Regions from separate parts of the Microbacterium sp. NPDC078428 genome, predicted to be linked through region 4. Evidence: riboswitches for the same ligand, from Rfam matches in the RefSeq annotation. Region 4 holds a riboswitch; each other region holds the start of a gene.
What was found. Region 4 has a riboswitch for thiamine pyrophosphate ahead of thiC (phosphomethylpyrimidine synthase ThiC). Riboswitches for the same ligand answer to the same signal wherever they lie in the genome.

Region 1: another riboswitch for thiamine pyrophosphate. It lies ahead of ACIGCK_RS01120 (ECF transporter S component); the one in region 4 lies ahead of thiC (phosphomethylpyrimidine synthase ThiC).
Region 2: another riboswitch for thiamine pyrophosphate. It lies ahead of ACIGCK_RS12450 (NUDIX hydrolase); the one in region 4 lies ahead of thiC (phosphomethylpyrimidine synthase ThiC).
Region 3: another riboswitch for thiamine pyrophosphate. It lies ahead of thiM (hydroxyethylthiazole kinase); the one in region 4 lies ahead of thiC (phosphomethylpyrimidine synthase ThiC).

The regions. Positions count from the first base shown of each region.
Region 1 is NZ_JBITUP010000001.1:229,321-231,513, reverse strand. It holds gene ACIGCK_RS01125 (ABC transporter ATP-binding protein) at 1-625, opposite strand, end outside; gene ACIGCK_RS01120 (ECF transporter S component) at 627-1,262, opposite strand; TPP riboswitch at 1,256-1,364, opposite strand; gene ACIGCK_RS01115 (D-alanyl-D-alanine carboxypeptidase) at 1,403-2,193, shown strand, end outside.
Region 2 is NZ_JBITUP010000006.1:213,590-215,782, forward strand. It holds gene thiM (hydroxyethylthiazole kinase) at 1-242, opposite strand, end outside; TPP riboswitch at 331-426, opposite strand; TPP riboswitch at 863-961, shown strand; gene ACIGCK_RS12450 (NUDIX hydrolase) at 952-1,395, shown strand; gene ACIGCK_RS12455 (HEAT repeat domain-containing protein) at 1,418-2,128, shown strand.
Region 3 is NZ_JBITUP010000001.1:308,788-310,980, forward strand. It holds gene ACIGCK_RS01480 (hypothetical protein) at 1-188, shown strand, start outside; gene ACIGCK_RS01485 (carbonic anhydrase) at 619-1,200, shown strand; TPP riboswitch at 1,249-1,340, shown strand; gene thiM (hydroxyethylthiazole kinase) at 1,332-2,141, shown strand; gene thiE (thiamine phosphate synthase) at 2,138-2,193, shown strand, end outside.
Region 4 is NZ_JBITUP010000003.1:90,585-92,777, reverse strand. It holds gene ACIGCK_RS06825 (sensor histidine kinase) at 1-852, shown strand, start outside; TPP riboswitch at 951-1,059, shown strand; gene thiC (phosphomethylpyrimidine synthase ThiC) at 1,055-2,193, shown strand, end outside.

The DNA of each region.
Region 1 (2,193 bases), on a different contig from region 4:
CGATCCGATGCTCGACCACGACGAGCGTCGCCGCGCTGCGCTCCAGGGAGCGGGCCACGGCATCCCTCACCTCGGCGACCCCCGCGGGGTCGAGGTTGGCCGTCGGCTCATCGAGCAGCAGCAGGCCCGGCCGCATCGCGAGCGCCCCCGCGAGCGCGAGCCGCTGCTTCTGCCCGCCCGAGAGCGCCGACGTGGATCGATCCAGCGGCACGTCGAGACCCACGGCATCCAGCGCCTCGCCGACCCGCGTCCAGATCTCGGGACGCGGCACGCCGAGGTTCTCGCAGCCGAACGCGACATCGTCGCCGACCCTCGCGAGGATCGCCTGGCTGTCCGGGTCCTGCAGCACCATCCCGGCGCGGCCGCGCGCGTGCGCGGCGGGGACGCCGTCGAGGGTCAGCGACCCGGTCGTGTCGCCCTCGTCGTCGCCGCCGAGCACGCCCGCGAGCGCGTGCAGGAGGGTCGACTTCCCCGCGCCCGACGCCCCGAGCAGCAGCACCCGCTCCCCGGGCTCGATGCGCAGATCGATCCCGGAGAGCGCCCATGCGTTCCGCGAGGCGTAGCGCCACCCCCAGCCCGCCGCCGTCACGGCGACGGGGCGGGGCGGGGCGGGTGCTGCGCCCACGTCAGACGCGGCGGGTCACCTCGCGGCCCGACGCGAACCGGTTCAGGGCCCCCGTCGCCGCGAGGCCCCGGGCGATCAGCCACGATCCGAGTCCCGCGATCACCGCGCCCGAGATCGTCGTCGCGAGGATGTAGACGATCGTGAACGTCGCGTCGGCACCCGCGTACCAGAGGAGGCGGTCGTTGATGCCGCACGCGAGGCCCGCGCCGGCGCCGGCGAGCATCGCCACCGGGAGGCGCCAGACGGCGTAGGCGAAGAGGAGGAAGACGATCTCGGCGCCGAGGCCCTGCACGAGCCCCGACACGATCGTCAGCGGCCCCCACTGGTTGCCGACGAGCGCCGAGATGACGGCGGCGAGCAGCTCGGTGTACAGCGCGGCGCCGGGCTTTCGCACGATGAGGGCGCCGAGCACGCCCGCGACGAGCCAGGGGCCCGCGAGCAGTCCCTGCAGGCCCGGCAGCAGCGGCGAGAGCAGCTCGCTCGGCCCGAGGTACGCGACATTCCACACGAGGAACAGCGCCGCGCACGCGACGGCGATGACACTGGCGACGACGATGTCGACGACGCGCCACCGCCAGACGATCCCCGCGAATCCGCGGGGGCGAGACGGGGCGGATGAAGACGTGGACGTGCTCAAGATGTTCTCCTTCCTGCGCTGGCATGACCCAGATCAGGTTCGACGGTCGAAGCGTGGACGCTTCCTCTCAGCCCGGCACACCGGACTCCCGTGGTTGACAGGGGCGAGTATAGCCCCACGCCCCGTTGTACGTTAGGCCTGTGACCCCGAGCGACTCGCCGTCCCCGCCCGCGCTCACGCGGCGCGCGTTGCGCTCCGGCTCGACCCGGGGCGCGACGGACGGAAGCGTCGCGGTCGCCGAGCCGCCCGGGCCAGACGAGGTGGATGCCGCGGCATCCACCTCCCCCGACGAAGCCGCCGCCGAAGCCGCCGCGTCCTCGCCCCGGGCCCTTGCGTGGGTCGACGAGAGCGCGCTCGGCACGGGCGCCGCCGCCGCGCCGCAGGGCTGGGAGCCGCCGCTCGTGGAGCGCTGGCCCTCCCGCTTCGCGTGGCGTCGCGCGGCGCTCACCCCCCTCGTGGTGGTGGTGACGCTCGCCCTCGTCTACTCCGCGACGATGCTGCTCTGGCCGCTACACGCGGTGCAGCCGCAGGTCGAGGCGTCGAGCGTCACGACGACGCCCGCGGCCGCCGTCTCCCCCGCCTGGCCGGCCGACGGCTCGGCGGCGGTCGGCGTGCCGGGCCTGGGCTCCCCGCTGGCGAGCTCGGGCCAGGCCGTGCCGATGGCGAGCATCACGAAGGTAGTCACGGCGCTCGTCGTGCTCGACGGGATGCCGCTGGGCGTGGGCGAATCGGGCCCCTCGTACACGTTCACGTCGGCGGATCGCGCCGACTACCGCGCCACGATCGCCTCGGGCGAGTCCGCACTGCCGTTCCCCACCGAAGACGCCCTCACGCAGTACCAGCTCCTCGAGGGGCTCCTCATCGGGTCGGCGGGCAACTACGCCGACTTCCTCGTCGCGCAGCAGTACCCGTCGCAGGCCGCGTACGTCCG
Region 2 (2,193 bases), on a different contig from region 4:
ACCGCTTCCTCGGACGCTGCGCGCTGCTCCGGGATCGGCGTTCCCAGATTTACCAACAGGCCGCCGGTGAGACGGGCGAACGGTCCGGCCTCGCCAACGATGTCGACCATCGCCGGTGCCGCGCCGATGGCCAGCAGGGTGTTCGCGGTGAAGTTCGTGACCACCGAGTTGGTGATGCACTGCACCAGCGGGGTCTGCGCCCTCAGCTCACCGAGCAGAACCGCGGAGGATGAGACAGACATGAGCTCTCGCTTTTTTCCACGGCGAAAGAAAGTCGAGCATCATGACGGCACGCCGAAAGCGGACACCTGGATCGGTATCTCGAACGCGCTGAAGTCATCCGGACATTCCCTTCGCCAGTACGAACTGGATCAGGTTCGACGGGTGTGATCTCAGCCGCTGGGTGCGGCACCCCGTGTCACTGCCCACTAGCCTAACGCATTCGGTCACAACTGGGAGCACTCCCGTGGAACGCTAGGGCCGCCGATGGTCAGGAGCACGGCAGATCCTGGCGAGGGCTGTCGACGGTGATTCGCCGACACTGAACCAGATCGGTGCAGCCCACGGCGCCAGGGACCATATAGAAAGATCGGATACCAACACGGGCAGCCGGCCACGGCCCTATCCTGGTACGAAACTATGCGGTCGGCAGGAGCACGGAGACGCTGAGGACTACCAGCCTCTGTGGGACCCCGGGTGAGATTGGCCGGCGGCATCGGTGCCCTCCACTCTTGCTGCACGGAATCCGCACCTCCGCCAGTACACCGAAAAAGCGGCGAGAGTGAACGCAAGACCTCGGATAAACGTTCCCTCGCAAAGAGCCACTGACCGATGAGCAGCACAAATCCTCGGTAGACGGGTGTGACGTGACACGGGGTGCTGCACGGGATCTGCGGCTGAGATCACACTCGTCGAACCTGCTCTAGTTCGAACTATCGAAGGAATGTCCAAGTGAGTGCTTCCACTTCTCCGCCCCGCCCGATTGTCGCGACGATCGCAGCAGTCATCCGTGACGGCCAGGTGCTGCTGGTGCGTCGCGCGAACCCGCCAGATGTCGGGCGGTGGGGCTTCCCTGGCGGGAAGATCGAAACCGCCGAAACGATTCAGCAAGCCGCCCTACGCGAGTTGCATGAGGAAACCGGCGTGCACGGTGAAGCACGCGAGGTGTTCACCGCTGTCGATGCCTTCCATCACGACGACTCCGGCACCCTCCTCCAGCACTTCGTCCTCGTCGCGGTGCGGTGCGACTGGCGAACCGGGGTACCCGTGGCAGCTGATGACGCGCTGGAAGCACGCTGGTTTTCAATCGAAGAACTCGAACACGGAGACCTTGCACTCAGTCTTGATGTGCGCGAAGTTGCCGAGACTGCTTTCCGGCTCGCGCAAAGCTCTTGAACTATCTCAATACGCTTGAATGATGCCGAACGACGGAAAGAGGACGCAGCTACTTTTGCGACCCTACGGGGTGCAGACGTACCTGCAGCCGCGATACCCCGAACTGGTCGAGGACTACCGTACGACCGTCGAGGCTTTCAACACCGTGGTGCGCAACGAAGCGCTTGACGCAGAGAGCCTGGCTCTCCTGCTCACCCATGCACAGCATCGCAGCAGCATCGTCCGGGGCGAGAGCGCAGACCTGCTCGGCCGGCTCGCTGATGTGTTCGCGTCTGCGCGGGAGGCCATCACCTCGATGCTGGCCGCACGCGCCGTCACCGTCCGCGCGTCCGCGATGACGGCCCTGGCGAGGCATCAGCTGTCGCCGCTCCATGCTGTGCTGCTGCCGCGCGCCCTGAACGACCGCAGCCACCGGATACGCGCCACGGCTGCGCAGAACGTGTGCGGGCGCGGCCTCGTCGACCTTCTGCCGGCGCTCGAACGAGCCACCCAGGCGGAGTCGCACGAGCAGACACGCGAGTTCATGACGACGCAGCTCGCACTTGCCACCCACGGCTACATCGTCACTCCCAGCGACGACGGCACCAGTGTGTGGGTCACCTGCCGCGCAGGTTCGGGCACCACCTCGTCGAGCTTCGAGGCGGGGGAGGACTGGGAAACACGCGGTCAAGCATTTCTCTCACGGAACGCGCAGGCCGCCGACACCCGGATCCCGGAGTCGTTCCCCGACTGACGGTGGGGCTTGAGCGTGGGCGCGAAACGATCGGTGGCCTCGCCCTTGCGTGCCATCGGCCTGAG
Region 3 (2,193 bases), on a different contig from region 4:
CCAGGGATTTCGCGAAGAACACTGTCGCGCTCAACCCAAGGCATGCGCTCGCCGCGGTGCAGGAGATCGCGATTCGTTCCGGCCGCTACGGTGCAGCGCTCACCGTCGAGGAGATTCTCGACACCTTGCGAGATCGATACGGCATGATCGAGGCCGTCGAGATGATGGTCGAAGCTGCATCCGCGTAGTCTCCAGATCGCGCGACAGAAGGGCGGTGCAGCCACCTGATCTCGCGCCGAATACCCGCCACGTTTCTGCCACGAATCGAACCCGGCTCACCTGATCGAGGAGCACGTCCGCCACGTCAGAACCCGCGGAATCATGCGGTTTCGACCCGTCTCGGTTGCCGTCGGCGCGATTTCACATCCCTCCGGCTCACCTCCGTCTCCGCCATTCGTCTCCGCCATTGTCTCCGCCGTTCTTGTCCAGCTCTGGGGCCTTCTTCTGCGGCGCTGCCGCCGGTCCACGGCGGGAGCGTTCGGGCGCGGACTCTTCGATCGTGGTGTCGCGTGGGAGCGCGTCGTCACTTGCTGTCACACTGTTGCCCCTCTCGCGCACGGATCTAGCCTGACAACACCGCGCGCGCCCGCCGCGGGTCGTCTATCCCGAGGAGTTGCCATGACCGTGCTGTCTGAAGTGCTCGAAGCGAACGGCCGCTACGCCGACGCTTTCGGAGACAAAGGCGAGCTCGCCCTGCCGCCTGCGCGGGGTTTCGCAATCCTGACGTGCATGGACGCGAGGCTCGACCCTGCGAAGTTCGCCGGCCTCAGCGAGGGCGACGCGCACGTCATCCGCAACGCCGGGGGGCGTGCTTCCGACGACGCGATCCGATCGCTCGTGATCTCGTACAAGCTCCTCGGCACGCGCGAGTGGTTCGTCATCCATCACACCGACTGCGGCATGGAGTTCTTCACCGACGAGGTCATGCGCGGGCTTCTGGCCAGCAGCCTCGAGACGGCTGCGCTCGGTGAGAAGGGGTTCTACGACGTCGGCGAGGGACCGGGCTCGTCCGAGGCGAAGTACATCGACTGGCTGACGATCTCGGATCAGGCGGCCAGCGTGGCCGAGGACGTCACGCGCATCAAGGCGCACCCCTTGGTCCCTGCGCGTATCGCGGTCTACGGCTACCTCTACGACGTCAAGACCGGACGCCTCATCGAAGTGCCCGACGCGACCGCCGCAGGGCGCGCCACGGCGTGAGCTCGGCACTCCCGCCCTGTCGCGGATTGCGGGTAGCGTGAGAGGTAACCACGTGACACGGGGTGCCCCGCGGGGCTGAGATCACACCCGTCGAACCTGATCTAGTTCGTACTAGCGAAGGGATGTCGCGCATGACGCGCACGCCAGAAGACCTGCTCGATTTCACCTGCTCTGCCCTGGACGGGGTGCGCGCACACGTGCCGCTCGTGCAGTGCATCACCAACAGCGTGGTGGTCAACGTCACAGCCAACGCCCTCCTCGCGCTCGGCGCGTCGGCGGCGATGGTCGACATCCGGGGGGAGGCGGGCCCGTTCGCGGGAGTCGCCTCCGGACTCCTCGTCAATCTCGGCACGCCGACGCTCGAGCAGCGGGAGGCGATGCTCGAGGCGGTCACCGCCGCCAATGCGGCCGGTACGCCGTGGGTGCTCGACCCGGTCGCGGTCGGCTCGCTGCCGGTGCGCACGCCGCTCGGCCACACGCTGCGAGATCTGCGCCCGACCGTGGTGCGCGGGAACGCCTCCGAGATCATCGCCGTGACCGGCTCCGGCGCGGGCGGGCGCGGTGTGGACGCCTCCGACGGGGTGGATGCCGCTGTGTCGTCGGCGCGGTCGCTGGCGGAGCGCACCGGGGGAGTGGTCGCGATCTCCGGGCCGGTGGACGTCGTCACCGACGGGCGCGACCTCGTGCGGATCGCCAACGGCGACGCGCTGCTGACGAAGATCACCGGCGGTGGGTGTGCGCTGGGCGCGGTGATGGCGGCGTTCGCTGCGGTCGACGACGACCGGTTCGCGACCACCGTCGCCGCGATCACCGTGTACACGGTCGCCGCGGAGCTCGCCGCCGCACGCGCCGCGGGGCCGGGGAGCTTCCAGGCGGCGTTCCTCGACGCTCTCGCCACGGTCGACGGCGCCGCGCTGCGCAGCAGGGCGGCGTTGACGTGAGCATCGACCTGTCGCTCTATCTCGTGACCGACTCGCGCCTCGCCGCGGCGGC
Region 4 (2,193 bases):
GTGATCGGCATCGCCCTTGCGTCGAGCGTGTTCCGCGCGGGGCTCCAGGCCTCCCTCGGCATATACGACATCACCGTCGCATCGAGCCGGCAGACTCTGCTTCTCGAGATCGGCACGACGACGATCGTCAGCGCGGTCGTCATCGTCGGAAGCCTCGTCCAGCAGCGGCTGTGGCGGCGGGTGATCGAGGCCGACAACGTGCGCTTCGCTTCGCAGGAACGGGTGAACGATCTTCTGCGCGCCCTGCAGGAGGAGGAGCTGCGGGTGCGCCGCGAGATCTCCCACACCCTCCACGGCAGCGTCCAGAGCGCCTTCATCGTCCTCGAGGCCCGGCTCGGGTCCGTTGTGCCACGCCTCGGAGAGCGGGAGGCGGACGAGGTGGGCGCGATCACGCAGGACCTCGCCCGCTTGCGTGAGGGAGAGATCCGCACCCTGTCCGCGGCGCTCTACCCCGCGGATCTGGAACGAGGCGTGCGGGCGGCCCTCACGACGATCCTGGAACGCGTGCCGCCGTCGGTGGCCGTGCGCTCTAGGGTCGAGCCGTCCGCCTCGGTTCTGGATGCCGACGATGTCGACATCTTCGCTCGCATCCTCGTGATCCGCGTCATCGAGGAGGCGCTCTCCAACGCGCTCAAACACGGCGGAGCGAGCGAGCTCGCGGTGCGGCTCTCGGCCGAGGGACGAGAGGTCACGGTGACGGTCGACAACAACGGCGATGCGCCCCCGGCGGCCTTCGAATCCTCCGGACTCGCGCGCCTTCGGCAGTACCTCCAGTTGGCGGAGGGCCGGATCACGCTGTCACCCGGCGGTGACCTTGGCGGGGCACGCCTGCGCGCGACGCTCACCGTCTGATTCGACGTCGTGCGGCTGTTCGCTCTCCGTCATCCGGCCATGCTCCTTCCCGCCCGCCGACGGCGCGCTCGATCGTTCGCGCCGTCGGATAAGGTGGTCGTCATCCACACGGGAGCCCTTGCAGGGGCTGAGATCGGGCTGATGCGGCCCGCGACCGTTCGAACCTGTCCGGGTAATGCCGGCGAAGGAAGTAGGACTTCTGATGACCGATTCATCGCACTCGCTCGCCTATCTGCATGACGAGGAACACGGCATCCGTGTGCCCGTCACGATGATCGCGCTCGAGGACTCCCCCGGCGCCGTCCCCAACCCGCCGCTGACGGTGTACCGCACTGCCGGGCCCGGCAGCGACCCGCTGCAGGGGCTGCAGCCCGTGCGAACCTCGTGGATCGAGGCGCGCGGCGACACCGAGGCATACGACGGCCGAGAGCGCAATCTGCACGACGACGGACGGGCGGCGCTACGCCGCGGGGTCGCGTCGGCGGAGTGGCAGGGCGCGAAGCGTCGTCCCCGCCGCGCTCTGCCGGGGAGAACGGTCACGCAGATGCACTATGCCCGCGCCGGCATCGTGACCCCCGAGATGCGCTTCGTCGCGCTGCGGGAGAACTGCGATGTGGAGCTGGTGCGCTCTGAGCTCGCCGCGGGCCGGGCCATCATCCCGAACAACATCAACCATCCCGAATCCGAGCCCATGATCATCGGGAAGGCCTTCCTGGTGAAGATCAATGCGAACATCGGCAACTCCGCGGTGACCAGCTCGATCGCCGAAGAGGTGGACAAGCTCCAGTGGGCGACGCGGTGGGGCGCCGACACGGTCATGGACCTGTCCACCGGCGACGACATACACACCACGCGGGAGTGGATCATCCGCAACTCGCCGGTGCCCATCGGCACCGTGCCGATCTACCAGGCCCTCGAGAAGGTGGACGGCGACGCGAGCATGCTCACGTGGGAGATCTTCCGCGACACGGTGATCGAGCAATGCGAGCAGGGTGTGGATTACATGACGATCCACGCCGGCGTGCTGCTGCGCTACGTGCCGCTCACCGCTGATCGAGTTACCGGCATCGTCTCGCGCGGCGGGTCGATCATGGCCGGATGGTGCTTGGCGCATCATCGGGAGAACTTCCTGTACACGCACTTCGATGAACTGTGCGAGATCTTCGCTCAGTACGACGTCTCCTTCTCGCTCGGCGATGGACTGCGGCCGGGGTCGACGGCCGACGCGAACGACGCCGCTCAGTTCGCCGAGCTCGACACTCTGGCCGAGCTGACGAAGCGGGCGTGGGCGTACGACGTTCAGGTGATGGTCGAGGGGCCGGGGCATGTGCCACTCCACCT